One region of the Brevibacillus sp. AF8 genome, then DNA from elsewhere that is predicted to be linked to it. Evidence: riboswitches for the same ligand, from Rfam matches in the RefSeq annotation. Region 1 holds a riboswitch; each other region holds the start of a gene.
What was found. A riboswitch is a leader RNA that binds a small molecule or an ion and turns the genes downstream of it on or off. The one in region 1 is predicted to bind cobalamin.
Positions count from the first base shown of each region.

Region 2: linked by a shared signal. The riboswitch ahead of KB186_RS19620 (ABC transporter substrate-binding protein) and the one ahead of KB186_RS12755 (ABC transporter substrate-binding protein) in region 1 are both predicted to bind cobalamin.
Region 3: linked by a shared signal. The riboswitch ahead of metE (5-methyltetrahydropteroyltriglutamate--homocysteine S-methyltransferase) and the one ahead of KB186_RS12755 (ABC transporter substrate-binding protein) in region 1 are both predicted to bind cobalamin.

Region 1 covers NZ_JAGQDN010000008.1:6,283-17,033, reverse strand. The annotation lists gene KB186_RS12785 (metallophosphoesterase family protein) at 1-280, opposite strand, end outside; gene KB186_RS12780 (manganese-dependent inorganic pyrophosphatase) at 424-1,356, shown strand; gene KB186_RS12775 (hypothetical protein) at 1,407-1,577, opposite strand; gene KB186_RS12770 (MerR family transcriptional regulator) at 1,713-2,471, shown strand; gene KB186_RS12765 (pyridoxamine 5'-phosphate oxidase family protein) at 2,519-3,103, opposite strand; gene KB186_RS12760 (MBL fold metallo-hydrolase) at 3,261-4,205, shown strand; cobalamin riboswitch at 4,355-4,503, shown strand; gene KB186_RS12755 (ABC transporter substrate-binding protein) at 4,660-5,655, shown strand; gene KB186_RS12750 (FecCD family ABC transporter permease) at 5,657-6,694, shown strand; gene KB186_RS12745 (ABC transporter ATP-binding protein) at 6,704-7,480, shown strand; gene cobU (bifunctional adenosylcobinamide kinase/adenosylcobinamide-phosphate guanylyltransferase) at 7,493-8,059, shown strand; gene KB186_RS12735 (YitT family protein) at 8,338-8,994, shown strand; gene KB186_RS12730 (hypothetical protein) at 9,165-9,641, shown strand; gene KB186_RS12725 (N-acetylmuramoyl-L-alanine amidase family protein) at 9,626-10,732, opposite strand.
Region 2 covers NZ_JAGQDN010000016.1:69,006-79,756, reverse strand. The annotation lists gene KB186_RS19640 (CocE/NonD family hydrolase) at 1-2,075, opposite strand, end outside; gene KB186_RS19635 (dipeptidase) at 2,100-3,143, opposite strand; gene KB186_RS19630 (ABC transporter ATP-binding protein) at 3,363-4,175, opposite strand; gene KB186_RS19625 (FecCD family ABC transporter permease) at 4,172-5,230, opposite strand; gene KB186_RS19620 (ABC transporter substrate-binding protein) at 5,255-6,274, opposite strand; cobalamin riboswitch at 6,444-6,643, opposite strand; gene KB186_RS19615 (M24 family metallopeptidase) at 6,660-7,751, opposite strand; gene KB186_RS19610 (alpha/beta fold hydrolase) at 7,876-8,646, shown strand; gene KB186_RS19605 (ABC transporter permease) at 8,702-9,607, opposite strand; gene KB186_RS19600 (ABC transporter permease) at 9,624-10,634, opposite strand; gene KB186_RS19595 (ABC transporter substrate-binding protein) at 10,727-10,751, opposite strand, start outside.
Region 3 covers NZ_JAGQDN010000001.1:429,064-439,814, reverse strand. The annotation lists gene nrdE (class 1b ribonucleoside-diphosphate reductase subunit alpha) at 1-1,115, shown strand, start outside; gene nrdF (class 1b ribonucleoside-diphosphate reductase subunit beta) at 1,171-2,121, shown strand; cobalamin riboswitch at 2,208-2,406, shown strand; gene metE (5-methyltetrahydropteroyltriglutamate--homocysteine S-methyltransferase) at 2,552-4,834, shown strand; gene KB186_RS01540 (acyl-CoA thioesterase) at 4,849-5,343, shown strand; gene KB186_RS01535 (thiamine pyrophosphate-dependent dehydrogenase E1 component subunit alpha) at 5,667-6,665, shown strand; gene KB186_RS01530 (alpha-ketoacid dehydrogenase subunit beta) at 6,693-7,727, shown strand; gene KB186_RS01525 (dihydrolipoamide acetyltransferase family protein) at 7,763-9,007, shown strand; gene lpdA (dihydrolipoyl dehydrogenase) at 9,021-10,400, shown strand; gene KB186_RS01515 (sigma-54-dependent Fis family transcriptional regulator) at 10,590-10,751, shown strand, end outside.

The DNA.
Region 1 (10,751 bases):
CCGCAACCCATGACGTGATTTCCCGCACAGAATCGGACATTTCCAAGGCCTGAGCCTCACCGTCAAAAGTGAGGAGTACTTCACGATCGCCATTACCACGAATGAATTGCACAGGTGTCTCCAATTGGAAGAGTATTTCAAGTGTTTGGACGGGCATTGGGCCTGAGATGGTGTCTCCCCCGATGACAATAAGATCAGGCTTCACAACTTCGAGTTCTGCCAATGTTGCATGTAGGGCAGGTACATTCCCGTGAATGTCATATAAAGCTGCCACTCTCATTTTATTTCGCCTCCCATTCATTACGGATTGTTCTTCAAAACCTTATTTCCAACGACCGAGTTTGAACCTATAATGTATCTTGGGCATATCCGCTAAGCTGTGGTATAATTTGGAAGCCAAATTACGATTAAGGAGTATGGATGATGGAAAAAAAACTAATCTTCGGTCATAAAAATCCAGACACAGATTCCATTTGTTCAGCACTTGTGTATGCTGACTTGAAAACAAAACTGGGCGCAAATGTAGAGCCTGTACGCCTGGGTGTAATCAGCAGCGAAACGGCATTTGTGTTGAATTACTTCCAAGTAAAAGAACCGCGTCTCGTAGAGACAGTGGCGAATGAAGTTAATGAAGTGATCCTTGTAGACCACAACGAGCGCCAACAAAGCGCGAATGACATTGAGCAAGTGCAAGTGGTAGAAGTGATCGACCATCACCGTATTGCGAACTTTGAGACGAGCAATCCTCTCTACTTCCGTGCCGAGCCGGTTGGATGCACGACTACCATTTTGAAGAAAATGTACAAAGAAAACGGCGTAGACATTCCTAAAGAGATGGCTGGCTTGATGCTTTCTGCTATCATTTCGGATACGTTGCTGTTGAAATCCCCAACGTGCACGGAGCAAGATGTAGCGGCTGCTCATGAGCTGGCTGAAATCGCGGGTGTCAATCTGGAAGCATACGGCCTGGAAATGCTCAAAGCGGGGGCAGACCTGAGCGACAAAACAATCGCACAATTGCTCACATTGGATGCAAAAGAGTTCCAAATGGGCAATGCGAAAGTAGAAATCGCACAAGTTAATGCAGTGGATGTCAATGATGTACTTGCACGCCAAAGCGAACTGGAAGCAGCTATGAACGCAAACATCGCTGAAAAAGGTTTGGACCTGTTTGTATTTGTTGTAACGGATATCTTGAATAACGATTCTGTTGCAATTGCACTCGGCAGTGCAACACAAGCAGTAGAAAAAGCATACCAAGTAACATTGGTGGACAACAAAGCTGTTCTGAAGGGCGTTGTCTCCCGCAAGAAGCAAATCGTACCGGTATTGACTGATACATTCCAAGCTCTGTAAAAAAGAAAGATGGCTGCCATGCACACGATGCGGGCAGCCATTTTTTATCTTTACATGCCTTGGGTAGGGTTGTTATGCATCTGGAACAAGGTTTGCTGGGCATAAGCATCATCAGTGTAATGGGTGATGGCATGTTTATCTCTCGCTTTAAGACTGAGCAGCCCTGTTAATCCCCATCCGGCACCGACTATAGCTACAATGAAGCCGATGATATAGAGCATCGAAGTCCCCCCTTGTATGGCTTTACCTATATTTTAGCAAATAATGAAAATGAAGTAACGCCAATTTTTTGTGAAAATGTATTTGACATTGACGGTCCGTAAATGTGTACGATCAATTTGTCAGGAGGAATGAACATGGAATATACGGTGCAAAAGCTAGGACTCCTGGCGGGTGTCAGCACCCGGACGCTCCGATACTATGATGAAATTGACCTTCTCAAGCCGGCGAGAATCAATTCGTCAGGGTATCGCATTTACGGACAGCAAGAGGTTGATCGATTGCAGCAAATCCTTTTTTACCGCGAGCTGGGGGTGAGCTTGGAGGAAATCAAGGAGATCCTGGATTCACCAACCTTTGATGCTGACCGGGCACTGCTGGAGCACCGCGAGAAGCTCCTGGAAAGGCGAGCGCAATTGGATGCGTTAATCGCCAATGTCGATTTGACATTAGCACAAAGAGAGGGGACCAAAACGATGAGTGACAAACAAAAATTTGAAGGCTTCAAGCAAAAGTTGATTGACGACAACGAGGCGCAATACGGAGAAGAAATTCGTGCAAAATATGGAAGTGACCGAATCGAAAAATCGAATCAGAAGGTCAAAGGCATGACAGAAGAACAATATGCCGCGCTGGAGAAATTGAACGCAGAGCTGCACGAGACGTTGTCGCAGGCTTTTTCGACAGGCGACCCTGCTCATGAATTAGCGCAAAAAGCAGCAGATCTTCACCGTCAATGGCTGAGTTTTTATTGGGACAGCTACAGTAAGGAAGCCCACGCAGGTGTGGCCCAGATGTATGTAGATGACCCGCGTTTTACTGCTTACTATGACAAGGAGCAGCCAGGTGTAGCCGAGTTTCTCCGCGATGCAGTGGCGATTTATACGAGCAAGTAAAGAGGTTTCCAAAAAAGAAGCTGCGAGAAAGGCAGCTTCTTTGTGTTTTACGCTTCGTTATCCCCACCTACTGCGGGGAAAAGCTTTTGTCCCAAGGGTGTTGGCAAGCCATCCATGCTGACTACGTTGTTTTCCTTTTGATAAGCAAGCAGTTCCTCTTCGTCTTTCGCCAAGGTCCATTTCTGAAGGGTATCCCGTTCTTTTGAAAAGGAATAGAAGGGGATGGCCCAGCCGCAAGAAGTCTTTACTTCCTGTACGTTTACGGAAATGATTTGACGAGCGCCGGGCAGAAGAGGGAAGTCCTTTACGAGCTCATCCCACCGAGGCGTATCCGGGAGAATAACCGTTCCTTTGCCGAATAGGCGCATGATGAGAGGAGGGCCTTCAAAGGCACAAAACATAAGAGTAATCCTGCCATTTTCCTGCAGATGAGCACTGGTTTCATTTCCGCTTCCAGTCAGGTCTAAATAGGCGACCTCCGTAGGCGATATGATGCGAAAAGAATCGTACCCTTTCGGTGAAAGATTCACGTGACCATCTGTGTCCATTGGAGCAGAGGCAACAAAGAACATTCGTTGCTTCTTGATAAACGTCTCATGCTCAGGTCGTAACTCAGAAAAAAGCTGACCCATTTTTGCACCCCTCCAAGTAATGGAATTTTTTTACTGCCCTTATATTACGATAAAAATATGAAGATTTTGTGTTGTTTTTCACCAGCGCCTCCCAAATAGGTGATAAAGTGTAAATATTCTCGCAACAAAATGATTTTTGAAAAGGAGGAGCATTTACATGCAATCATCACAGCCTATTTACTTAGGGGAGCGCATCCATTTAATAGACGGTTTCGATATGGGCTGGCCAGAGCGTACGGGGACTTATGTCATCGCTGAAGAAGAACTGACTTTGGTCGAAACAGGACCAAGCCCCTCCGTCCCATACATCAAGGCCGGTCTTGCCAAGCTCGGTTATACGCCGGAACAAGTAAAATACATCATTGTGACACATATTCATTTGGATCATGCAGGAGGAGTAGGACTGTTTTTGAAGGATTGTCCAAACGCAAAGGTCGTCGTCCACCCGAAAGGTGCACGTCATCTCGTAGATCCGAGCCGACTGATCGCAGGGGCGAGAGCGGTTTATCACGATGATTTTGATCGATTGTTCGATCCGATCGTGGCAGTTTCTGAGGAGAGGCTTTTGATTCGCGGCGACGGGGATACACTGAAGATCGGAGAAAATTGCGTGTTAGAGTTTGTGGATTCGCCGGGACATGCCAATCATCATTTCAGCATCTACGATCCCGTAAGCCGCGGCATGTTCACAGGGGATACGGCAGGTGTACTTTATCCACAGCTTCAAAAGGATGGCATACACCTCGTGCTGCCATCTACTTCGCCGAATCAGTTTGACCCAGATGCCATGCTAGCGTCTCTAAGCCGTTTTGAAGCACGCAAGCTAAATCGCATTTACTTTGGTCATTATGGGATGTCTGAGCAGGTGGATGATGTGTACCGTCAAATACGTGAGTGGCTCCCCGTGTTTGTGGAGGAAGGAGAGTCAGCGATTGCTGCTGGACAAACCTATGAAGAATTGTCTCGTACGCTGTTTGAACGAATCTCGGATCATCTACAGTCACAAGGCATCAGTGGTGACCACGACGTTTTCGAAGTACTCAAGCTCGATTTGCAAGTATGCTCCATGGGCATTCTGGATTATTTGCACAAACGAGAGTAGCCTGCGAAAAGCTTTACATTTGCCTGAACCTTTTGTTCAGGCGTTTTTCATTTTTAGTTAGGCAAGAAAGTATTGGCTTACGTGTTTGTCATTCTTTTTTCATCCAAGGAATGCTATGATGTAGGATGAATCATGGACTGTGACAATTTCAAACGTAACAGCAAATAGGTGCCTCGTCTTTTCTTAAAAAGATCGGGTGAAAAGGGAAGTCGGTGAAAATCCGACGCGGTCCCGCCACTGTAAATCGGCTCGTTCCTCAGCCGTAAGCCAGGAGACCTGCCTGTTTGTTTTCGTGCCTGTTGCCTTCGCGGAAAGGATCGGCCTATTTGAGGAAGCAGACCATCCTGTCTGTTTGCCCTGAGGTGCCGATCCTTTGATTTCCGAATGGAAGCAAGGGTCGCTTTTTTTATTGGAAGGTACAGTCAATCAGACATGAAGAAAGGAAGTTCTACATATGAAACGTTCATTGCGATTCATGATCCCACTACTGGTAGCGGCGAGCCTCGCGGGTTGTGCGGGTAATGATAACAGCCAGCCAGCACCAGGTGGACAAACAGGTGCACCGCAGACAACACCGCAAGAGAGCGCGGCCGAGCAGCCTGCAAAACAAACAACGTATCCATTGACAGTCACGGATGCGACTGGAAAAGAAGTAACCTTTGCAAAAGCTCCTGAGCGAATCGTCTCAACATCACCTGCCGAGACAGAGATATTGTTCGCATTAGGCTTGGAAGATCGGATCGTAGCTGTCTCAGACTATGACGATTATCCAGAAGCGGCGAAGGCAAAGCCGAAAATTGGCGGCGTCGTCAAACCGAATGAAGAAGCCATTCTCGCTCAAACGCCGGATATGGTCGTCGGTGGGATTTCGATGGAGAAGCCAGTGGCTGACAAGCTAAAATCTCTCGGAATGCCCGTCTACATTACTCATCCGACAAAGATGGATGACATCCTTAACAATGTTTTAACAATGGGAGTTATCACGAATACACAGGAACAAGCCGAAAAAGTCGTCGCGCAAATGAAGAAAGACATCGCGTACGTTGAAGATGCAGTGAAAAATGTAAAACCGGAACAGAAGAAAAAGGTATACCTGGAATTCTCCCCAGGCTGGACAGTCGGAAAAGGCGAGTTCATGGACGAACTCATCACACTGGCTGGAGCGACAAATATTGCTTCTGACACCCAAGGCTGGAATCCGATCAGTGAAGAAAAGATTTTGCAAAACGACCCAGACGTCATTTTGTATGCGAGCGGAATTACCGATGAAAAGACCGGCGTCAAGCTGGAGGATATGATCGCGAATCGCAATGGTTGGGATAAAATGAAGGCGATTCGTGAAAAACAAATCTTTGGCATGGACCAAAATATTTTGTCCCGCCCTGGTCCGCGCATTACACAAGGCTTGATCGAAGTAGCCAAGGCGATTTACCCTGACTTGGTGAAATAAAATGAAGAAACGATTGTTCATATGGGGAGGAGTCAGTTGTCTCGTCCTGCTGGCATCAATAGTCATCAGCATCTCGATGGGGGCGGCACAACTTCCGATCTCACAAGTATGGCTCATCCTGCTCCAGCAGATCCCGGGCTTCTCTGACTGGATTGCCGTAACGTGGCCGGAGTCATCTGAGCAAATTGTCATGAAGGTTCGTTTTCCACGCGTTGTATTGGCTGTCTTGATTGGGGCTTGCTTGTCGCTTGCGGGAGCGGGCTTTCAGGGAGTTTTGCGCAATCCGCTCGCCGATCCGTTTACGATGGGCGTGGCATCAGGTTCTGCTGTCGGAGCGGCCTTTTTAATCCTGTTTGGCTTGCAAATCAGCTTTTTGGGTGCATGGAGCACGCCTGTCGTCGCATTTCTTACAGGACTGCTCAGTCTATGGATCGTACTCGGACTCGCAAACACGCAAGGAAAGCTCCAAACAGAGACCCTGATTTTGTCTGGAGTTGTGGTGCAGGCTTTTCTCGGCTCACTCGTTTCCTTTATGGTTTCGCTATCCGATCAGACGGTCAATGAGATCGTGTTCTGGCTGATGGGCAGCCTGTCATTTCGGGGCTGGGCCTTTACGTACGTCTTGATTCCGTACTTGGTCATCGGTGGAATGGTGCTGGTGAGCTATGCGCGTTCCTTGAACCTTTTTGCATTGGGCGAGCGGCAGGCTGCGCATCTCGGCGTCCATGTGGATCGAACAAAGATGGTGGTTCTGGTCGTCTCGACTCTTCTGACGGCAGCAGCGGTTTCTATCGCGGGAATTATCGGGTTCGTTGGCCTGGTGGTACCGCACCTCGTCCGTATGCTGGTTGGTCCTGACCACCGTATTTTGCTGCCGATGGCTGCGATCTGCGGTGGCATCTATGTGCTGTGGGCCGACACTCTCGCCAGAATGCTGCTAAGTCCCACAGAAATCCCGCTCGGTGTCGTGACAGCATTTCTGGGAGCACCGTTTTTCGCTTATTTATTGAAGCAAAATAAACGCTTTAGGAAGAGGTAACGTAAGCTTATGATCAATGTGCGCAGCTTGCAGAAATCGTATCAGGATACGCCAGTTTTGCACGGAATCGATTTTTGCGTGGACAAGGGAGAATTTTTTGGCATCATCGGGCCCAATGGAAGCGGTAAATCCACCTTGCTGAAAATGATTTCAGGAGTCATCAAGGCGGATGCCGGAGACATTTTGCTTCAGGAGAAAAAGCTTCTTTCCTATCCACGCAAAGAGCTTGCCAAAATACTGGCTGTTTTGGAGCAAGAGGGTCTGCCGCCAGTCGGCTTTCGTGTCCGAGAGGTGTTGGAGATGGGACGCTTTCCTTACCAAAATTGGCTGGGCGAAGAAAAGCAGGATGTCGCATCGCTCATTGATGAAATCGTACAGCTGCTGGGTCTTGAACATTTGGAAGAGCGCACACTGGATCAGTTGAGCGGTGGGGAAAAGCAGCGCGTGGCTTTGGGGAAGGCATTGATCCAGCGACCACAGGTGCTATTGCTGGATGAACCCACGACTTACCTCGATATCGGGTATCAGATTCAACTGATGGACATCGTGCGAAAATGGCAAAAGACGACGCGGGTGACGGTCATTGCTGTGCTGCACGATTTGAATCTGGCCTCCTTATACTGCGATCGTATCCTAATGCTGCATAAAGGAAAGCAGATAAGCGTTGGCACACCAAAAGACATCTTGCAAAGTGACAGAATAGAGGCTGTATACGGAACCAGACCGATTGTCATGGAGCATCCTGTTCATCATTTGCCGCAAATTATTTTGCAATCGCAAGTGTAAGGAGACAGAAGCATGATTGTACTGATTACAGGTGGAGCACGCAGCGGAAAAAGCACGTTTGCCGAAAAATACGCAGCTCATTTGGGCTCCTCGGGTGTTTACATCGCGACTGCACAAATCACTGATGAGGAAATGGAAGAGCGGATCTTGTACCATCGCGACCGCCGTTTGCAATCCAACTTTCCTTGGCAAACGATTGAGGAGCCGTACGCATTGACAGAATGGCTTGCAAAGTTGGGAGCACAAAAGGACATACAAGAACAGCAGACGGTGATTTTGGTTGATTGCTTGATCCTTTGGCTGTCCAATTGGCTGTTGTATAAAGGAGAGGAACAGCCATTTGAGAAAGTGCTCCAGCAGGTTGATGTGCTGGTAAACCAGCTAAAAGACTACCCCGGTACCGTTTTGCTGGTGACAAATGAAGTAGGCGACGGGCTCGTCCCGCAACATCCGTTGGGCCGTATGTTTCGTGACTTGGCAGGGTTGATGAATCAACGTGTGGCAACTGTTGCCGATCAAGTTTTTCTTGTCACAGCAGGGATTCCGGTGGAACTAAAAGGACAAGCTTTCCAATTTTAGCTCGGTGAAAAGACGGTTTCGAGTCGTCTTTTCACCTTTTTTGTGATATAATACAAGAAAAGCCATGGAAGGGATCAGGATACCATGCGTCCCCATAGGACGATCTGGAAACGTTTTGACCTCTCCTACATCTAGCTTCGTAGTAGTCGCTCGTCACTGAAGACGACCAATCTACTACGAAAGCGGGGCCCTTTGTATGAGTAGCGACTTATACTTGCGATGTTCCTCGGTAGTCGGTTGGTCGTCTGTGCCTAAACCGACAAAAATGCGAGGAAACCATGATGAGGAGAGCGCTGCAGTTATCTAAGCGTTACAGTATGATTTTGTTTGGAGCTTGTTTACTTGCTTTTGCGTATTATCACATTAACTTTCAGAACCATTTGTCTGAAGGTGGGTTTGTTGGCTTGGGGTTACTGGCGAAATACGCCTTTGACTTGTCGCCAGCGATGGTGATGCTTTTACTGGATATTCCACTGTTTTTGGTTGCCTGGTTAGTTAGAGGCCGCCAGTTCATTTGGGACACCATTTTTGCATCACTTGCTTTTACCATGTTTTACGATTTGTTTGAACGATTTTCACCGATTGTCATGGATATGAGCAGAATGATGCCGCTGGCGTCTGTCTTGTCCGGTGTATTGACCGGGCTGGGTACCGGATTGGTTCTGCGCTATGGAGCTGCGACAGGTGGAGACGATATTTTCTCCCTGTTGATCAGTAAGTACACGGGATTGTCCATTGGTACGGTCTTTCTTTTACTGGACGTTATTGTGCTTTGCATGTCGTTCTGGTTCGTACCGATGAAAGAGATGATGTATACCATTTTGGCCGTTGTCATTTCCAGCCAAGTCATCACCTGGACCGTCAATCATGGTGCAGGAATGGAGGTCATGGAAGAGGAGCACGGGCATGGAAGCGTCTCGATGACCCACCGGTAATGAGTAGATATTCAGTTGAAAAACATGCCTATACAAAAGCAAGCAAAAGGCCAAGTCGGTTTTCATGTCGACTTGGCCTTTTGAACGTTAATGACCGTTTTTGTACATAATATCCTGCTTTCCTAGTGGATACTAACCAACACAGATACTCTCGAAGGAAAGGACCTGCCATGAGCGATCCGTTTTTTAGCAACTACAAAGCATTCGTCGTCATACCAGCGGATGAGAAGCAAATGGGACCGGAGCCTTTTAACCCGAAGGATTACGCCAGCCATTTCATCCTGACCTTTTCATTGTACGATGCGGTTATTTCCTCTTGGAGGGAAGCGACAAAGTATAAAGTGCAAGCAAAAAAGGGTCTGTTAAATGTGATCGATGGTTTCAATGCCAAACGCCGTGGTACAGCCCGTCTGCATTTGCTGGAAATGGAAGAAGACCAGGCGTATTTCGTCCTGGCCTTGTCGTTGAAAATTCAAAAAGACAATGAGAAAGCGGTCATGGAGACGATCACCAATCTGCTGGACAAGGATTTTGCAACCGACTTGTTGATCGGAGAGACCTGGTATCAGATCATTGGCCCCAAAGGGAAATTCGAGCGGAAGCTGTTCTCCTACAGCGTCCAGCCTTACGATTATCGACCGAAGTAATCCGCTAGAGCTTCCGTAATCGCCTGCGCAGCTTTGTCTTGATAGGACGACGTACGGACGATTCCTTCATCCTTTGGATTCGATAAGAACCCAAGCTCAATTAAGACGGATGGATCATCGTTTTCGCGCAGAACGTGATAGTTGCCGAATGAAATGCCATTGCTTCTTAAACCGATGCCACCTGCCAAGCGAGACTCAATCGCTCGAGCTAATGGCTCATCTTTGCCTTGCGAATAATAAAACGTGAGGGTACCGCTATTTGGCTTCACAGAAGAGTTGTAGTGAATGCTAATGAAGGCATCCGCTCCCTTTGATTCACTAAAAGCGACACGCTGCGCTAGCGAAGGCTTTTCTGTGTCACTTGTCCTCGTCATGAAGACTTGCGCTCCCCGTTGTCGCAGTTTACTGGCGAGCAGCATGGACGTTTTGTAATTCAACGTTTTTTCCATGCTATTCCACTTCGTTCCCTGTGTCCCGACATCGGAACCACCATGTCCCGGGTCGATGACGATGACTTTTCCTTTTAAGCCTGGCGATTTGGTGCTTTTGGACACCGGGGCGTTGGCTTTGGCATCGCCAATATATGTCGCAGACACCCAGCCTGTCTGTCCATTGGAAGTTCTCGCCTGGATCCAGTCTCCTTGCTTTTTCAAAATATCTACACGGGTTCCTCTGGGCAGCGAAAGGACAATCTCATGGCTCGTGCTTGGCCCTTTGCGCATTCGAAGCGAATCGGCCAAAACCGTGCCTTGCTGGCTTTTGGTACTCGCCGTATTGGCTGGTGAAGAAGCTGACCTCGCACTCGTTACCGCTCCTTTTTGCAAGTAATACCCCGCGACCCAGCCTACCTTTTGATTGTATTTAATTTTTGCCCAACCGTATGCTTCATCCGTAATGGTCACGACGGCCCCTTGCGGCACGGTAGCGACAACGGAAGCATTGAGGGCTGGTTCACTGCGAACGTTCAGAGAGGTTGCGACCACCTTTGCCTGGATGACACTTGCTGCTTGCGCCGGCTCCGTAAGAAACGGCCATGACAGACTAAGCCATAGCCCACATATGAGAGACGCTTTTTTACATGTTGTTTTCATCATTTCTACCTCTGACTTG
Region 2 (10,751 bases), on a different contig from region 1:
ATGACCGTCTCGGTTTCCGTTGCCAGATCGTTGCCTGTATTCGGATTGGGGAACGAGAAGTTCTCGGCACCAGAAGTAACGGAGACGCGAATACGGTGACCTTTTCGGAAGACATTGGCGATCTTGGTCATGCGAATCTCATAGCGTTCGATGTGTTCTGGAACAAGTAGCTCTGGCTCCGCGAATGAGTGTCGGTAGCGTGCACAAATAATCCCGTCCGATAGACGAATCGAATTGCCTTCCTCGTCTACATCACATAGCCGGACCAGCCAATCAGTATCCCGCGCCGAGCTGGATGCGTAGATAATAGCCGAGATTTCTCCCGCGATGACGACTTCCTCTTCCAATGGCTCTGATGTGTAGACAAGTACATCTGCTCGTTCTTCCACATCACGATAGTTTTCCGGAACACTATTTTCATTTTCGGACAAATCCAACAGATACGGTGCTGCGTCTAGCGGATTATAACTGTATGTATCCACCGCTTGTTCATCCGGGATAGACAGGGTCAGTGTTCCATCTCCGCCGCTCGTATTGGCGTTTCCCCCACTGCTCAGATACAGATTCGTCAGCGTCGTCTCCGCTGGCGGCCAAGTCTGCGAGGTCTTCCATTCGTTTTCTCCCACCATGTAGTACTCAACCCGCGGCTCTTGATCGACGCCATTTTCCACTCCTTTTAGATAGCGGTCAAACCACCGTAGCTGCGTTATATCCAGATCGTAGCGGATGGCGTTGTTTCCAAAGGGCACATGATGGATTTCTCGTGTCGTATTCGCCTTGTGATACCATGGCCCCAAGATGAGTCTGGCGTGCTCTGGCACATTTCGGGAGACAACCTCCCATGATTCGCTCGTCCCCATCCCGTTGTCGTCATACCAGCCAGATACCAGGGTAGCAGGCACCTTTACCTGATCCGCATGCCGCTTCCAGTCCGACATGGTCCAGAACTCGTCTCCATTCGGGTGTTCCATCCATTTTGTCCAAAACGGGATTTCTTTCCCCAGCACTTTTTGCGGGATGTCCTTGATCGGACGCACTTTGATGACCTCACTCCAGTCATCTCGGGAAAGAGCCGCGACATTTCGACGCTTCTCAGCCATCATGAAAATCCATGACAGGCCACCAAGAATCGTCCCCCCTTTGCGCGGGATGTCCACATAAGGTGTTCCTACTGTCACGTAGCTGAAAATCGCCTTCAGATACGGATTTCCGCTTGCGGCCGCAGCCCATTGCACGTACCCCACATAGGAGCCGCCCAGCATCCCTACGTTGCCATCTGACCACTCCTGACTCGCGATCCAGTTGAGGCTGTCATCTCCATCATTACGCTCATGAACGAGTGGAATCCACTCTCCTTCGGAATCTTCCCGTCCGCGCGTATCCTGAACAACCAACGCATATCCACGAGCTACAAAGGGCAAACGGCGAAAAATGCCATCCATCCGTCCATAGGGAGTGCGCATGAAAATTGTTGGAACCCGCTGTCCTTCCGCCAAGCCTGCGGGTAGCCATACCTCGGTAGCCAGCCGAACGCCATCTCTCATCGCTAGATCATGCCTACCCAAATGATGTACGCCGTAGTTAACTTCAGACAGCGTAGGGTCTTGCCACATCGTAAGCGGAGTCAAATCTTCCCACCCTGTTTTCACCAATACGACACTATCACCACGACCTGTCAGCACAAACGCGATGACTTCGTTCTCACAAATGATCAAGTCAATTGGCTGCGCTGCTTCGCGCACCGCCCAGACCCAAGCTTGCTTTTGCCTTGTGGGCCCTGTTCCTTCGATGGATAGATGGCGTTGGTAGTGCCCTCCACTTCCCGGAAACACAACTGATTCGCTCTCCCAGTCAATTCGCTCCCATTCCGGAAGCTTCTGTGCCAGGGTAAGGAGTGGCAACTCGTAGGTTGCTTCCCCTTCAGCCAGTAGTAAAAACGGACCGTCAACCGCACCACCCGTATCCCAACCTGTGCTCCGATGCCAAACTTCCCCATCCTCAAAGCGTATATCAGCTACCTTGATGCCAGATTGATAATAGCCAAAAAAAGCTTGTTTGTGCCCAGTCTGTGCCACCCGTCATTCCTCCTGTTACCTGATCTACTTCCACACTTGCTGATACACTCTGAGGAAATTGCCACCCAAGATTCCTTCGATCTCTGCATCGGTGTATCTGCGCTTCAATAGCTCACGCGTAATTTCCGGCAGTGACGCATGGCCTTTTACTACGTCAAATGGCATCTCTTTCGTTTTGGCAATCTTGTCCAAGGGCAAATATTTCGTCAAATCATCGCACAGGTCTAAGCCAATACCGATGTACCTTGCTCCGACAAGCTTTTTCATATAGTCAACATGATCAATCAGTCTCTCGATAGTTGAGTCGGCACTGTTAGTCGCTGTAAACATGCTACACGCATTCAACCCGACGAGTCCGTCCTTTTCCGCAATTGCTTTGATCTGTTCATCTGTCAGATTGCGCATTGTCGGCACGATTGTTCGACTGTTGGAGTGAGAAGCGATCACCGGTTTTTCTGCGATCTCCATCACGTCCCAGAACCCTTCGTCATTCAAATGGCTCACATCGATGACGATACCCAGTTTTTCCGCTTCCTCGATAAGACGAACACCGAAATCGGTGATGCCTCCTTTTTTCCCTTCCCGAACCGGTGCAAAAAAGCTGCCGTCCCCAGCAAAGTTGCGCCGACTCCAAACCAGCCCCATCATCCGTACTCCGAGCTCATAAAAGACACGCAAGAGACTCAAATCGTTATGCAGTGGCTCTGCCCCTTCCAACGACAGAATGAACGATACTTTTTGCTCCGCTCTTGCCCGTTGCAAATCACCCAGATTTTTGGCGATGACGATGTGCTCGGGAGACTCTGCCGCCTCTGCATGCAAAGCACTGATCTGGTTGAGCGCCTTGCGAAGACTCATCTCTGGTACAAAAGCATCCTCGACGAACACGGCTGCCACAATGGAATGCACGCCACCCTGCTGGAACCGTGGCAAGTACTCCGTCTCGATCATTTTGGTTCGACCATATCCACGCTGAATCTCCACATCCATCAGCAGATCAAAATGCCCATCGAAAACGTGAACACCGTCGTGAAATTTGCGCGCCTGTTCTCTCGTTACTTCCGTCATACGGGTCATCTCCCATCTTGTTCTATGAATTTTCTGATCGAAATAAATTTGGCTATATCCAACAAATTCGCGACGTATTGCACGGCTCCTCTGATCAATAAGAGACCCTTTCATCTAACTGGTGGAAAGATTGAATTTTCTGCCGTCGGCTTAACAAAAAAGGACGCCGACTAGGCATCCCCCTCTTATGAAAATCAAAGAAACTCAACTTGCACCCTATTAATTGGCTCCACTCATTACCTTCTGGATAGGTGGCTTTACACGGATCGCTTCCGAGTAGAAATACACATGCTTTTTTCCTGTAATAGGATGGGTCATCACTTCTGTTTCTACTCCGAAAACATCCCGGATCAGATTAGGTGTCAAGACCTCCTCTGGCGTTCCCGATGTAACGATTTCCCCCTCACAGATTACGTACAGCCGATCACAGTACATCGCTGCGATATTGAGATCATGCAGCGAAGACAAGACCGTAATCCCCAACGTTTTGACGAGATCCATGACCTGCAACTGGTATCGAACATCCAAATGATTCGTCGGCTCATCAAGAACAAGAAACTGCGCTTGCTGCACCAAAGCTCTGGCAATCAGCACTCGCTGCTTCTCCCCACCGGATAAACTGAAAAAGCTGCGATCAGCGTATGTATGCATCCCTACCCGCTGTAGTGCATCTTCACAAATCCGAACGTCTTCCGCGTCATCGGACTGAAATAGTCGCTTATGCGGGGCACGTCCCATATTCACGATTTCGGTCACCGAAAAATCGAATTCGACAGAGGTCTCCTGCCGTACTGCCGCCATTCGCTGAGCGTTTTGGCGTGAGGTTAGCTTGTATACGTCGTCGCCATCGAGTGAGATCCATCCCGAACGCGGCTTCAGTACGCGATAAATGCTTTTTAGCAACGTGGACTTCCCACTGCCATTCGGCCCGATCAGCCCCACAAACTCTCCAGAGCGCACCTCCAGACTGACGTTGTGCAGGATTCCCTTTTTCACCAGTTCGACCGATATATTCTCAACCTGCAAATTCATCGTCCGCTACCTCCAAAGGAATAAGAACTCCGCAGCATCAACCAGATAAAGAATGGACCTCCACACAATGCTGTCAAAATACCAATCGGCAGCTCTTCCGGTGCAAAGGCAAGCCTGGCAACTACATCAACCCAGATGAGAAAGATCGCGCCAAACAAAGCGCTGACAGGCAGGACACGTCTGTGATCTGATCCAACCATTACACGGACGATGTGGGGCATCATTAATCCGACAAAACCGATTGATCCCGCGATGGACACGATCACACCCGTAAGCAGTGCCGTGATCACCAGGAGAAGCTTGCGGAATTGTACCGTATTCACCCCCAATGTCCCCGCTGACTCTTCGCCCATCAGCATCGCATTGAGCGAGCGGTATTGGGCCATTAAAACGATGAGACAGATGACGACAATCATTGTAGGGATCGTCAGGTACTCCCATTTCCCGCCAGCCAGACTGCCACTTAACCAAAACAGAACCGTCCCAATTCCATGCTCATTTGGCGCTGAAAAAACAAGCAGACTGGTAATGGCCGACAAGATCGCAGATATCGCAATTCCAGCCATGAGCAGGCGTACCGTCGAGTTTTGTCCACCAATACGGGATAGCGTAAAAATAAGAATGATGGACACAAGGGAGCCTGTAAAAGCGCCAAAGGATAGCGCATACTGCCCGTACATGCTGAATGCTCCAAAAATAATTACCGAGGTAGCGCCAACCGAAGCACCTGAAGATACGCCTAACACATACGGGTCAGCCAGGGAGTTGCGAACCAACGATTGAATCGCTACTCCCACGACAGACAGACCTGCGCCGACGATTGCCCCCAAGAGTACACGAGGAAAGCGAATATCCCAAATAATCGTTTGCTCACCTTTGGACCAATCCACTTCGATCCATTGGGTCAACATCGGAATTTTTGATAAGGCGATTTTCCATACCGTAGTCGGCTTAATCTCTACTGATCCCAGGGTAACTGCGAACGTAATCGAGAGGAAAAGTCCGACCAGTAAAGTAATGATGATATAAGGTAACTTGATCTGTTGCAGTGCTATTCCCTCCCTTAAAAGGGGCGTACTCTATTTGAATTTATCCGGGTAGAGTCCTTCCGCCAAAATTTTCAGCGCAATCGGTGCTCGAACACCTTCAGAAGCTGCGGACAAAGGCAATACCATTAGTCGTTGATTTTTAATCGCCGGGATATCCGCCAATTCTTTTTTACTCAAAAGGAAATTGCGTTTTTGCTCGACGGTTCTGTCCCCGTAATCTACGATAATAATCACGTCTGGATTGCGACTTACTACTTGTTCCCAACTTACCTCTGCCCACCCCTTTTGAATATCGTCAAAAATGTTCTTACCGCCTGCATTTTTGATTAAGGATGTCATGTAGTTGTTGGCTGCTGTGAATGGTTTATCTTCCCCGTTGTCGTACACGAACACTTTTAGTGGCTCGTCAATCTTGCCAATTTTGCTCATGGTTTGATCCATTTCACTCTTCATTTTATGGATCAAATCATTGGCTTTGTCCTCCACACGGAAAATGCGTCCAATGTTCGTAATGTCCGCAAACACATCGTCGATAGTCGGACCAGGCATGCTAGATGACGCTTGCAGATACGATTTGATGCCAACCTTTTCCAAATCTTGCATCGATCCTACGCCCTTCTCGCCGAATCCACTTTTCCATCCGGCGTAGACAAAGTCTGGGTTCGCTGCCAGCAGCACTTCTTTCGTAGGATACTTGTCAGACAGTACCGGAATCTTGTCGTAATCTGCTTTTAACTCAGGAAGGATTTTATCATCCAGGTAAGCAGTTCCGACCATTTTATCAGCAAGGCCCAATGCCAGCATGATTTCGGTGACGTGCTGGTTCAAAGTCACTGCACGCTCAGGTGCTGTTGGATAAGTCATTTCGATACCATTATTGGTTAGTGTTACTGGCTTGCCTTCTGCTGCTGGAGCAGCTGTTTGTTCTGTTTTGGCTGGAGCCTGTGTTGTCGTAGTGGAGCCGCATGCCGAAACCAAAAGCATGGCAGCTGTCATAATACCGAAAGCTAGTCCTTTTATTACTGTATGCGTTTTGTTTGCCTTCATCATCTGTAATCCTCTTTTCTGTTTGGAAATGATGGCTTGAACCAAATCCTCCACAAAAAAGCACCCCCCATTTCAATCGGGAGGTGCATGACAAACGTAGATATAACTATAAGCAGGCATAAAGGCGCCCTTTCATAGACTGCTTCCACATCTGCCCCATCCTCGTGGGTCGATTGTATAGGATCGCATGGCAGGTCTCCTGGCTTACGGATCAACACACCCAGCTACCTTCCCATTTTTTGTCTTCCAAAAAACAGTGGCTATTTGCTAGGCACTCCTCGTTACAGTGGCGGGACCGCGCCGGTTTCTCACCGGACTTCCCTTTTAAGCTGACGGCATATGCCATCCAGCACCATTCGATACGTATTCAATTTTTATGATTTCTTCATTAGTTGATGGAAGTCAGTTTTTTCGGGAACTGCGTGAGTATTTCAACGCCCGTTTCCGTAACCAATACATCGTCTTCAATCCGCACGCCGCCTACACCTGGCAAATAGATGCCCGGCTCGATCGTAAAAACCATCCCTGGTCGAAGCACTTCTTGGTTCTGGCTGTGAACAGATGGATATTCATGTACGTCCATCCCAAGTCCGTGCCCAAGACGGTGCATGAAGTATTCACCGTAGCCTTTTGCAGTGATGACATCGCGAGCGGTTTTATCCAAATGCGCAAAGGTCACACCCGGACGAATCTCAGCAATTGCCGCTTCGTTGGCCGCCAATACCGTCTCGTAAATCTCTTGCAGCTGGGCACTGATCTCGCCTACAGCAAAGGTACGAGTAATATCGGATACATATCCGTTTGCAGCTACTCCGATATCAAACAAAAGCAAGTCGCCTTCTTGCACCTGGCGGGTTCCTGGCTTTCCGTGTGGAAGTGCCGACTTCTCCCCTGCCAATACCATGGACGTAAAGGATGGGCCTTCTGCGCCCAAGCGCTTCATCTGGAATTCCAGCTCAGCTACGATTTCTGTCTCGGTCATGCCTTTCTGAACTTTCTTCAGGGTCTCCCGCAAGGAATCCTCGACCAACTGAACAGCGTGTTTCAGACGATCCACTTCATCCGCGGATTTGATCAAACGCATTTCACGGAGAGGCTCTTCCACGTCCACATAGCTTGACGCCAGAACAACTTGTCCAAGTGCTTCATAGCGCTCGACAGTCATATGACTTTTCTCAATACCGAGCTTCGCCAAGTTCGCTGGCAACACTTGCTTGAGAATTTCATACGGGTTTTGGATATCCGTATGTGTATGGATATCTTGAACGAACGAAGCTTCTGCCGCTGCTTCACGATCAAGAGCAGGTACAATCAAGGAAGGCTTTCCCTCAGCAGGAATAACAAGACCCATAAAACGTTCATGCGGGTCAGTAAAAAATCCGGTCAAATAGTAGACGTGCTTGGGAGAGGTAATCAACACCGCGTTCAGCTCTTGCTCTGTCAAAAACGTGTGGAGCTTCGAAATGCGCTCTTGAAACAACTTCTTCACCCTGCTTTCACCAATTATTCTATTGCGAGAATACCACTTCCCCATCAAAAAAAGAAGAGTTCAATTGAAAAATCTCCCTTGGATCGGACAACCTATAAGTGGGGTGAAAATGAAAATGGAACAAATACTCGTCCATCAGGATGGCAAACAGTTTGCTTTTCACATATCAGGAAAAGGCCAGCCGTTATTGTGTATCCATGCGCCATGTATCGGCTCTATCAATTTTGTTTATCAGCAAACACTCGCAGATACATATCAGCTCATTGTCCCTGATTTACCCGGACATGGCGACAGTTCTCCGATGGAGAAGCCCTTTTCCATTGGGGAGTTGGCAGAACGGCTCCATAAGCTGATCCCGGCACTCGGCATTGAGCGTCCCTTTATTTTGGGCTACTCCCAAGGTGCCTCTATCGCCCTTGAATATTGTCTTCGCTATCCTGATCATGCACAAGGCGGTATACTCGTGAGCGGATTTTCCGAAGTGAATGACCTGTATTTACATGGACGATTTTGGATGGCCCAGGCGTTGTCGATGCTTCACGGAGTTCCTCTTCTTGCCCGTTCCATTGCTTCCTCACATGTCGATAACCCAGAAATGCGCGAAAAATGGACGGCACACGCCTCCAAAACAGATCCTACTAGCGTGAAATACCTTTACGCTGCCGGACATCGATATCAATGTACAGAGCGCCTGAGCAACATCCAGCTTCCGATTTTACTTGCCTATGGCGAACGTGATCAACGGATGCACCATTATGCGCAGACGCTTAGCATGAAATTGCCAAAAGCAAGACTCGAAATGATCCCGAACGTAAAGCATCAAGTCATCACGAAAGCTGCTCCTGCTTTCAATCAGTTGTGCCGCACCTTCATGGAAGAAGAATAAACAAGAAAAGACAGAAGGACGGCATCACATTCCCTTCTGTCTTTTTGCGATTGGACTAGCTTTTCATCCGCGGGTCAAGTGCATCGCGCAGGCCGTCCCCAATCAAGTTAAAGCCGAGAACGGTCAGCATGATAGAGAGCCCCGGAAAAATAACGGTCCATGGTGCTTTCTGAATGTACTGACGTGAATCAGCGAGCATTTTTCCCCATTCTGGTTCTGGCGCTTGTGCTCCCAGTCCAAGAAAGCCAAGTGCAGCTGCTTCGATAATCGCTGTTGCGATCCCCATTGTCCCGGTCACAATGATTGGTGCGAGACTGTTCGGCAAAATATGCTGCATGATAATCCGGGAATTTTTCATTCCGATTGCCCGTGCCGCCATGACGAATTCTTCTTCCTTCAAACTCAATACACGGGCACGTACTAGCCGTCCAAATGTCGGAATGTTAATAATCGCAATGGCAATCAAGGCGTTTTGCAAAGAAGGCCCCAAGATGGCAACGACAGCGATTGCCAAAAGAATACTTGGAAATGCAAGCATAATATCAAAGAGACGCGAAATGATCGTATCAATCCATCTGCCATAATATCCTGCCAAAAGACCGAGCAAGGTCCCTGCGAGAACGGAGCCAATGACAGAGAACGTCCCTACCCACAGGGAGATTTGTGCCCCATAAATAACGCGACTAAACACATCACGACCATTGTAATCTGTTCCAAACCAATGCTCTTCGGAAGGGGGCTTGTTTTTCATTACGAGCTGACCTTCGTCGTACGGATACGGAGCAATCCATGGAGCTAATACCGCCACAACAATGAAAAACAAAATAATCCCGAAGCCCACCAACGCCAGCTTGTTTTTTCGTAGTGTCCTCCATGCATCCTTCCAAGGAGAGACTACTTCTTCTTGCTTCACTTTTAAAGGTACTACCTGATCTTGTGGTTGTAATTGTGGTTGTGCCATGTCTCTTCGTCCCTCCTTAGCGATATTTGATGCGAGGATCGATATAGGCATACAGAAGGTCGACCAAGAGATTGATCAGGACGAAAATCGTCGCGATCACAAGGATACCGGATTGGATAACCGGATAGTCACGGTTTCCAATGGCGGTCACAATATAACGACCGACACCTGGCCATCCGAAGATCGTCTCTGTCAAAACAGCTCCACCCAGCAGCAACCCTGTTTGCAAACCAATTACCGTCAAAACAGGGATCATTGCATTTTTCAGCGCATGCTTGTACACGACCCAAAACTGTGTCAGCCCTTTTGCACGAGCGGTTCTGACGTAGTCGGCACGCATGACTTCCAGCATGCTCGAACGAGTGATACGTGCAATGATCGCCATCGGGATCGTACCTAATGCAATGCCTGGCAGGATCAAATGCTTGATAACTTCCCATAGCTGATCCCAGCGACCAGCCATCATCGTATCCAGTATATAAAAGTGCGTAATGGCCTCTACGGGATTACGCGAATCGTCGCGACCAACTGATGGCAGCCATTTCAGCTCTTGGGCAAACACCCACTGCTCCATCAAACCTAGCCAAAAAATTGGCATGGATACACCAACCAAGGCGATCAACATCGCACAGTAGTCAAACCAGGAGTTTTGCTTCCACGCAGAAAGAATCCCTGCATTTACACCGATAAACACCGCAATCAGCATACTCACAATCGTAAGTTCAGTCGTCGCCGCCAAATAAGGCATGATTTCATCTGAAATCGGCGCATTCGTTTGTAACGATTCCCCAAGATTTCCGCTCAAAATATCTTTCATATAATCGAAATACTGTATGTACCACGGATTATTCAATCCCAACGCTTCTCGTATGTCTGCAATCGCTTGTGGTGTTGCCTTTTCTCCCAAAATCGTCAAAGCCGGATCACCAGGGATGGCACGAATAATGGAAAAAACGATGATTGACATGCCCACTAAGACAGGAATGAGCATTAAAATTCTTCGAATGCTGTAAGCTAGCAATGCCATCTCCTCGCCTTCCTGCATAAAATAATCGCCAAATAATGAAAGAAGGGTAAGAAGAGGTATGCACTCCTCTTACCCTTTTACGATGAATCAGCTTACTTGAAATCTACCTTTTCCAAA
Region 3 (10,751 bases), on a different contig from region 1:
GCATCAAGAAAAAGACCGTGATGAGCGCACGCGAGATGTTGACCAAAATCGCGATGATCCAAATGGAATCAGGCTATCCGTACATCATGAACAAAACGAATGCGAACAACAATCATGCCCTGAAAGATCTCGGCTCGGTGAAAATGTCCAACCTGTGCACGGAAATCTTCCAGCTGCAGGAGACTTCGACGATCACCAATTACGGCGAGATGGACATCATCCGTCGCGATATTAGCTGCAATCTGGCATCTCTCAATATTGTCAACGTGATGGAACGCAAAATGATCCGTGAATCTGTCCACGAAGGAATCGAAGCCATTACAGCCGTAAGTGACATGACGCGTGTAGAAAACGCTCCAGGCGTTCAAAAGGCTAACCGCGAGCTGCACTCAGTAGGTCTCGGTGCGATGAACCTGAACGGTTATCTGGCAAAGAACAAAATCGCTTACGAAAGTGAAGAAGCGAGAGATTTCGCCCGTACGTTTTTCATGATGATGAACTTCTACTCCTTGGAAAAAAGCATGGAAATTGCCAAGGAAACAGGCAAGACCTTCTTGGGCTTTGAACAATCGGAATATGCAAAGGGCACTTATTTTAACAAGTACGTGACGAATGACTACAGCCCACGGACGGAAAAAGCAAAGCTTCTCTTTGAAGGAATGCACATTCCGACGCCAGAGGATTGGGCGGAGCTACAGCAAAAGGTGCAAAAGCATGGCGTTTACCATGCGTATCGTTTGGCGATTGCACCGACACAGAGCATTTCCTACATTCAGAATGCGACTTCTAGCGTGATGCCAATCGTTGAGCATATCGAAACGAGAACGTATGCCAACTCTACGACGTATTACCCGATGCCGTACTTGTCGCAGGAAAACTATTTTTACTACAAATCGGCATATGTGATCGATCAATTCAAAGTAATTGATCTGATTGCCGAAATTCAAGAGCACATCGACCAAGGAATATCGACTGTGCTGCACGTGAACAGCAACATTTCAACCAGAGAACTGGCTCGCTATTACATTTACGCAGCGAAAAAAGGTCTGAAGTCACTCTACTATACGCGTACGAAGCATTTGACTGTAGAAGAGTGCATTAGCTGCGCGGTTTAGTGAACGCGATTCATAAAAGGAAAAGCATCAAGCAAAAAGAGAAGAGGAACGCCATATGAAAGCAGTCAATTGGAACAGGCCGGACGACGATTTTACGATGACGTTTTGGAATCAAAACATCATGCAGTTCTGGACGGATGATGAGATTCCGCTATCAGATGACAAGATGGCCTGGATGGAGCTCAGTGCAACTGAACGGGACACGTATAAAAAAGTATTGGGCGGTCTCACCTTGCTGGATACGGTTCAAGGTGGAGTAGGGATGCCGAAAATCATGGAGCATGTCGATGGACTGCAAAGAAAAGCGGTTCTCGCCTTCATGGGCATGATGGAGCAAATCCATGCCAAATCGTACAGCAGTATTTTTACCACGCTGGCATCGACAGAAGAGATTGACGGTATTTTTTCGTGGGTAGAAAATAATCCACATCTGCAAAAGAAAGCGGCCCTCATCTCGAAACGCTATCAAGAAATTGAGAAACCGAAAGATTTGTATATGGCGATGGTAGCGTCCGTCTTCCTGGAAAGTTATCTGTTTTACAGCGGCTTCTTCTATCCGCTCTATTTGGCGGGTCAAGGAAAGATGACAAGCAGCGGGGAAATTATCGATTTGATTGTTCGCGACGAGAGCATCCATGGACTCTATGTCGGCGTTCTCGCGCAAGAAGTCTATCAAGGTCTGAGTGTGGTCGAGCAGACCGCAGCAAAAGAGGAGCTGTATGCCCTTTTGCATGAGCTGCAAGAAAATGAAGAGGCCTATACGACTTCGTTGTATACGGAAATCGGATTGGCTGACGAGGTTCATGCCTACGTGCGCTACAACGCGAACAAGGCATTGATGAATTTGGGGCTGGACCCGCTTTTCCCGGAGGAAGAAGTGAACCCAATCGTGCTGAACGGAATTCGTACGCAGACGAAGCAGCATGACTTCTTCTCGAAAAAAGGAAATGGTTATGTCCGCACGCTAAACGTAGAACCATTGACGGACGATGATTTTAGATTTTAGTATGACAAAAAATGGAATCTGTGTTACTGTATGAACAGTATGCTGCCCTGCTCGTTTAAGGGGGCACTTCACAGAACCATGACAATTTCATAAGAGTGGGAACAGGTTCTTTGGTTATCAAGCTCGACCAAGGATGAAAAGGGAAGTCGGTGAGAATCCGACACGGTCCCGCCACTGTATGTGGGGAGTCGGCACATTTATCAGCCACTGATCCAAACGGATTGGGAAGGCATGTGCAGATGATGATCCCAAAGTCAGGAGACCTGCCTGTTTCGACGACACTGCTTAACCTACGGGAGATAGGGAGGTGTTAGGATGCTGTGATCTCAGTGCTTATTTGGCATTTCTAACGTTCTTTTTGATCGTTGGAGATGCCTTTTTTATTGGGCGGATTCAAGTCAGGATCGAATGAAGAATGGAGAGGAAGCTCATGAAAAGCAGCAATTTGGGATATCCACGGATCGGGAAGAACCGCGAGTGGAAAAAGGCATTGGAAGCATTTTGGGCTGGCACCCTCGATGAGGCAAGCCTGGTTCAGCAAATGGAGCAAATCCGTCACCAAAACCTGTTGGTTCAGCAGGAAAAAGGGGTCGAGCTGATCCCTGTAGGTGACTTTACGTACTACGATCACATGCTGGATATGGCTGTGATGTTTGGATTGGTCCCCAAGCGCTATGAATACGAGGGCGGCCCGGTTTCATTAGCGACATACTTCGCCATGGCTCGCGGTTCGAAAGAAGCTGTCGCCAGCGAAATGACGAAATGGTTTAACACGAACTACCATTATATCGTCCCGGAATTCGGGGAACGACAACCAACCATAACCGAGAACAAGCCTCTCCAGGCATATTTGGAGGCCAAAGAAAAGTATGGCATCATCGGAAAGCCCGTCATTGTAGGCCCGTATACGTTTGTCAAATTGTCCAAAGGATATGAGAAAAACGAATTGGAGATCGTCGTGGATCAACTCGTACCGCTCTACATAGACGTTCTCCAGGAGTTGGAGCTGCACGGTGTGGAATGGGTGCAAATCGATGAGCCTGCATTTGTACTGGATGTTTCGGAGCAAGAACGCGCCCTCATCAAGCGTATCTATGCGCAAATGGGTCAAGCTCTACCACATCTGCAGTGCATGCTGCAAACCTATTTTGAAGCAGTGGATTGGTATGAGGAGCTGGTTTCCTTACCGGTAAAAGGAATCGGTCTTGATTTTGTACACGGATCGAAGCGAAATCTAACCAATCTGAAAAAACACGGGTTTCCAGCAGAAAAGATTCTCGCAGCGGGAATCATCGACGGTCGAAACATATGGCGTGCATCCATTGAGGAGAAATGGGAGCTGGTCAAAGAAATTTCCGAGATTGTTCCGCTCGAAAAGCTGTGGCTGCAGCCGTCCAGTAGTTTGTTGCATGTACCGGTAACGGTTGAGGCAGAGAGCGGTTTGCCAGAGGAAGTCATGCCTGCATTGGCGTTTTCCGACGAAAAACTGGGGGAAGTACAGCTTTTAGTCCAAGGATTCCGATACGGTAAATATGTTATATCAAAAGAGATCGCCCAAAATGAAGCGGACTTGCTGAAGCTAGCATTATCCCCAGCGAGGAATCGGGGAGAAGTAAAGAATGCTTTACGTCAAATCGCTACTGCAAAACTTGAAAGAAGTGTTCCTTATCCCGAACGTCGAGAGATTCAACAAAATACGTGGAAGTTGCCACTGCTGCCAACTACCACAATCGGAAGCTTCCCGCAGACGGCAGAGGTTCGCCAAGCCCGACAACAGTTTAAAAAAGGGAGTTGGACAGTGGAGCAATACGATGCTTTCATTCAGGCGCAAATCAAGGAATGGATCAAGATCCAAGAAGAGCTCGGACTGGATGTCCTGGTCCATGGTGAGTTCGAACGAACAGATATGGTTGAGTATTTTGGCGAAAAGCTCGATGGCTTTTTGTTCACGAAAAACGGCTGGGTGCAATCATATGGCTCCCGCTGCGTCAAGCCTCCTATTATTTACGGAGATGTAGAGTTTGTGGCACCAATGACGGTCAAGGAAAGTGTGTATGCAAAATCATTGACCGACAAACCAATGAAGGGCATGTTAACGGGCCCAGCAACCATTTTGAACTGGTCGTTTGCTCGGGTAGATGTCTCCAGAGAAGAAGTGTGCGAACAAATTGCCTTGGCATTGCGAAAGGAAGTAGAAGCCTTGGAAGAAGCGGGGATTCTCATGATTCAAGTCGATGAACCAGCGCTGCGCGAAGGACTTCCGCTCAAAAAAGAAGAGCAAGCCGCTTATCTCGAATGGGCAGTCAGAGCGTTTCGTCTAGCGACCTCTACCGTTGCGCCGAGCACACAGATTCATACACATATGTGCTACTGCGAATTCCATGATTTCATGGATGTCATCAGTGAGCTCGATGCCGATGTGATTTCGATTGAGACTTCCCGCAGCCACGGAGAGCTCGTGTCAGTGTTCGAAACAGGTACATATGACAAAGGCATCGGGCTCGGCGTATACGATATCCATAGCCCCCGAGTTCCAGCTGTCTCTGAGATGGAAGATATGGTAGCCCGAGGTGTACAAGTACTTCCACCTGATCAATTTTGGATTAACCCGGATTGCGGGCTGAAGACAAGAGGGAGAGAAGAAACCGTTCAGTCATTGCGAAACATGGTTGCGGCAACCAAAGCGATTCGGAGTCGTTTGACAGCCCAGTAGGGAAGGTGCACACGATGAGAGGAGCCACACAAATGATGACAGAAGCGCGACCGATCCAACAATCGAGAACCTTTTTGACTGATCTCGTCTTGCCGCCGGATACCAATCACCACCATACCATTTTCGGCGGGAAAGTCATGGCATACGTTGACAAGATCGCCTGCATCGCAGCCATGCGGCATTGCCGTAAGCCTGTTGTCACTGCGTCCAGCGATTCCTTTGATTTTCTAGCGCCAATCAAGACGGGGGAAGCACTCAACCTGGAGGCATATGTCACCTGGACCCATAAGACATCGATGGAAGTATTCGTGAGAGTGGAAGCGGAGAACTTGTTGACCGGAGAAAAGCGGATGACAGCCCGTGCGTATCTGACGATGATTGCCCGCGACGATCAAGGAAAGCCGACGAGCGTGCCTGGTGTCATTCCTGGTACAGAAGAAGAGCGGATACAGTATGAAAAAGCGAAGGAACGCCATGTATTGAGAAGGAAGCGGAAGGAAGAGAGGTAAGGAGAAACACCGTGCTACATAGAAGCCTTCGGTTAACTTGTTTGCGACAGGTTACCGGAGGCTTCCTTATTTTATTCGCAAACATTACCCATTTCCAAAAATTCATCCCTCGCCGTACCCCTTATCCGTCCAAAGGTATGCGGTGAGCCAGTGTACAAAAGGAGACAAAACGAGACAGGTGTCCACTTTTGTTCCCCCCAAAAAGTAAAGCGGTTACAAAAAACCGCAATGTGACCTGCTTCGGCGGTTGGCATACTTTTTGCGATATCCCTTGAGTCAAAGGCTGGACCTCAATAAAACATGTTCGAGGAGGAGACACGTAAATGACGAAAGTGGATCAGCAAGTCAAAGGGATTCCGTTGTCCCGCGAAAAGGCCGCTTGGATGTACCAAAAAATGCTGGAGATCCGGAAGTTCGAGGACAAGGTGCACGACCTGTTCGGCCAAGGGAAAATACCCGGTTTCGTCCATTTATACGCGGGGGAGGAGGCCATCGCGGTCGGGCTTTGCGCGCACCTGGACGACAGCGATACCATTACCAGCACGCATCGCGGGCACGGACACTGCATCGCAAAGGGGTGCGATCTGAATGGAATGATGGCGGAGATTTACGGTAGAGCCACGGGACTTTGCAAAGGGAAGGGAGGCTCCATGCACATTGCGGATTTGGACAAAGGAATGCTCGGGGCGAACGGCATTGTCGGTGGAGGCTATCCGCTTGCTTGCGGAGCCGCTTTGACTGCCAAGTACAAGCAGACAGGCGCTGTAAGCGTATGTTTCTTTGGTGACGGAGCGAACAACCAGGGGACGTTCCATGAGGGGATCAACCTGGCAGCCATTTGGAAGCTGCCCGCCGTGTTTGTAGCAGAGAACAACGGATATGGGGAAGCCACGCCGTTTTCGTACGCCTCCAGCTGCAAAACCATTGCGGACCGTGCGATCGCCTACAATATTCCCGGCATCCGAGTGGATGGCAAGGATGTACTGGCCGTTTATCAGGCTGCACAGGAAGCGATCGAGCGTGCCCGCCGGGGAGAGGGGCCGACTCTGATCGAGTGCGTGACGTACCGCAACTACGGCCACTTTGAGGGCGACGCCCAGAAATACAAAAAAGAAGAAGACAAGAAGGCGCATTTGTCGGAAATAGATGCGATCAGGAAATTCCGGAACGATTTGCTCTCCGGAAAGCTGTTTACTGAAAACGAGTTGGATGAAATCGAAGCTGCGGTTGACAAGGCGGTCGAGGAAGCAGTCGCGTTTTCGGAAAACAGTCCGTACCCGGAGCCGTCCGAACTGCTGACAGACGTATACGTGTCGTACTGAAAAAACGATAGCAAAGGAGGAAGGAACATGACCAAAAAAATGAGCATGTCGCAGGCAATCAACGAGGCGATGAAACTGGCGATGCGCAGAGACGAAAACGTGATTTTGATGGGCGAGGATGTAGCTGGCGGGGCACAGGTCGACCATTTGCAGGATGAAGAGGCATGGGGAGGCGTTCTCGGGGTAACGAAAGGCCTCGTCCAGGAGTTCGGAAGAGAGCGGGTGCTGGATACCCCGATTACCGAAGCGGGCTATATCGGGGCGGCGATGGCTGCTGCGACCACTGGTCTTCGCCCGATTGCCGAATTGATGTTCAACGATTTCATTGGGAGTTGCCTGGACCAGGTGTTGAACCAGGGAGCCAAGTTCCGGTACATGTTTGGCGGCAAAGCACAGGTGCCGGTTACGATCCGCACGACGCACGGCGCCGGATTCCGGGCGGCGGCGCAGCATTCGCAAAGCCTTTATGCTCTGTTCACGGCCATTCCTGGCATTAAAGTGGTGGTCCCGTCCACACCTGCTGACGCGAAAGGGCTGCTGCTGGCAGCCATCGAGGACAATGACCCCGTAATCTTTTTTGAGGATAAAACGCTATACAACATGACGGGGGAGGTGCCAGACGGTTATTACACAATTCCGATTGGCAAGGCGGACATCAAGCGGGCCGGTTCGGATTTGACGATCGTCGCGGTTGGTAAACAGGTGCATACAGCCTTGGAGGCGGCGGAGCTGCTCGCCAGGAAAGGAATTGAAACGGAGGTCGTCGATCCGCGCAGCCTGTCGCCGCTCGATGAGGATGCGATCTTGGGGTCCGTTCAAAAGACGAATCGGCTGATTGTCATCGACGAGGCAAATCCACGCTGCAGCATTGCGACCGACATCGCGGCCTTGGTCGCGGATAAAGGCTTCGACAGTCTGGATGCGCCGATCAAGCGGATTACAGCACCGCATACCCCGGTTCCGTTCTCACCTGTGCTGGAGGACCTGTACTTACCGACGCCACAAACGGTGATTCAAGTGGTATCCGAACTGCTTGGCGACAAATCGCTGTTGAGTGTCTGATTCAGAACGAAAGAAAGAAAACGGAGGGAAAACCGATGGCAGTAGAGGTGCTCATGCCGAAGATGGGAATGGCGATGAAAGAGGGAACGGTTTCCCATTGGAACAAACAAGTCGGCGATCTGGTAACCAAAGGAGAAGTGATCGCTAGCATCAGCTCGGAAAAAATCGAGGCGGATCTGGAAGCACCGGCGAACGGTGTTTTGCTGAAAATCGCTGTTTCGGAATGGGAGGGTGTGCCGCCTGGAACAGTCATTGGATATATCGGTCATCCAAGCGAGCAAATCTCGGAGGAAACGGCCGCAACGGCGACGTTCGAAACGGCTGCTCCCGAGAAAAAGCCGGCGGAGCCAGAGGTTGCGGCGAAGTCAACCACAATAGCAGCAAGTCCGGCGGCTGCGAAAGAAGTGAAAATTTCCCCGGTCGCGCGCAAGTTGGCCGAGGCGGCCGGTCTCCCCTTGGAATCTCTCATCGGCACGGGACCGGTGGGCAGGGTCACAAAGGAAGACGTAGAAAAGGCGATCGCTGACCGGGAGGCGAAGCAGGCTGTAGCAGCGGAGGATGATAGACCACCTGCCGTTGTCGTGGAGGAAACGACGGAGCAATTGCCTGTCACGGGCATGCGGAAAGTGATCGCTTCCCGGATGATGGCCAGTTTGCGGGAAAGCGCCCAGCTTACGATCACCACACGGGCCGATGTCACGGACTTGATCGGTTTGCAAAAGAAAATGAACGAAGTCACTCAAAAAGAGCACGACATCAAGCTGACCCTAACCGATCTTATCGCGAGGGCGACGGTTCTCGCTCTCCTAAAGCACAAGCAAGTAAACAGCGCCTATATCGATGACCGGATTCATCGGTACGGGCACGTCCACCTGGGAATAGCCGTCGCGCTCGAACAAGGGCTGGTCGTTCCGGTCGTTCGGTACGCGGAATCAACATCGGTGCTGGACCTCTCCCGCCGGATCAAAGCGCTAGCTGCACAGGCGCGGGAAGGGACGCTTGGCATGGAAGAGATGCAAGGGTCTACCTTCTCCATTACGAATCTTGGAGCTTACGAAATTGAATTCTTTACGCCGGTGCTGAATCCACCGGAGGCAGGCATTCTCGGCGTAGGGGCCGTGCAGGAAACGCCTGTCTTCATCGATGAGGAAGTGCAGCGGCGGAGCATTCTCCCGCTCAGCCTGACGTTCGACCATCGCGTACTGGACGGAGCACCGGCAGCCGAATTTTTATACACGCTGAGAAAATACCTGGAAGAGCCGTACCGGATGCTCTTGTGAAGGACGTGATGGGATGAGTACGATTGCAGTGATCGGAGGGGGACCTGCCGGCTACGTTGCAGCGATTGCCGCCGCAAAAAAGGGCAAACAGGTCACCCTGATCGAGCAGCGGGTGTTGGGTGGGACCTGTCTGAACGAAGGATGTATGCCAACCAAATCGCTCCTGGAGTCCGCGGAGATGGCAGAGAAAATAAAGCATGCCGGCCGTTTCGGAATTCGCGTGCCCGAGCGGGAAGTATCGATTGACTGGCCGGGAGTGCAGAGCTACAAAAACAACATCGTACAGCAACTCGTCATGGGAATCGGATTTCTCATGAGAAAAAACAAAATCAAGGTGCTGACGGGCAAGGCTCGTTTTGTCAGCCAACGCCAAATAGCGGTAGAGAATGATCAAGGAGAAGAAATTGTTGAAGCCGATAAAATCATCATCGCTTCGGGATCGGAGCCGATTGAGCTACCGTTTGCGCCGTTTGACGGTCGCTGGATCATCCACAGCGGACACGCGATGTCGCTTTCAGCGGTTCCCGAGACATTGCTGATTATCGGCGGAGGTGTCATCGGATGCGAGTTTGCTAGCATATACAGTCGCATGGGGTGCGACGTGACAGTGATTGAAATGGCGGATCAGCTTCTCCCCGGCGAAGATGCGGATATTGCGGGTGTTCTGCATGATCAGCTGGAACGAACCGGGGTGAAGATCTTGACCTCCACGTCGTTGACCTCGGTCGATCAGCAGACGAAAACCGTTCGTTTCAAGAACCCGGATGGTAGCGGGGAAGTCGCAGCAGAGATTGTGCTGGTTGCCGTCGGAAGGATACCACGGACGGCTGAACTGCAACTTGATCGGGCGGGTGTAGCATTCGGCAAGCAAGGTATTTTCGTAAACGGGCATATGCAAACGAACGTGCCACATATTTACGCATGCGGGGATGTTGTCGGAGGCATCCAGCTCGCCCATGTCGCTTTTCATGAGGGAACGGTAGCAGCCTTGCACGCGTGCGGTCTGGACGCCAAAGCCAATTATCGGGCCGTACCGAGGTGCATCTACACGTCGCCGGAAATCGCTGGTGTCGGCCTCACTGAGAAGCAAGCCAGGTCGCAATACGGAGACGTGCGAATCGGAGAATTCTCGTTCTCTGTTAATGGCAAGGCAATGATTCTCGGTGAAGCGATCGGAAAGGTGAAGGTCATCACGGAACCGGAATACAACGAAATACTGGGTGTGTCCATCGTAGGTCCGCGTGCGACGGAGTTGATCGGACAAGGAACGGTCATGATCCACGGAGAAATGACGGCGGATATGATGGAAACGTTCATTTCTGCCCACCCGACGTTGTCTGAAGCTGTTCACGAAGCTCTGCTGTCTGCCATCGGTCATGCCTTGCACGCCTGAAGCATCGGTGCAACCAAAAGCCCCCTGTAACCCAGGGGGAATTTTGCTTTGGGCCATTGTAAGCGCTGCGATTTTTGATTAGAATTTAGACAAAGAGAGACGACCTTGCATACATTCTGGCAGGAGTTACTTCAGGCGAGTTACTGAGGGAGGGAATGTATCTTGTTTGAATTCGCATTAAGTTCGCAGATGTGGAAGCGGTTCGTTCAGGAAGGTGTATTGGATTCTTCCCGGATTCACCAATCCATCATCGAATCTTGGTATCGCTCCCGGAACGCCCAAGTCAGCCCGTACTTGGACCGGGGAAGGCACATTCTGAGCGGGGAATCTCTTAGGCACCAACAGCAAAAG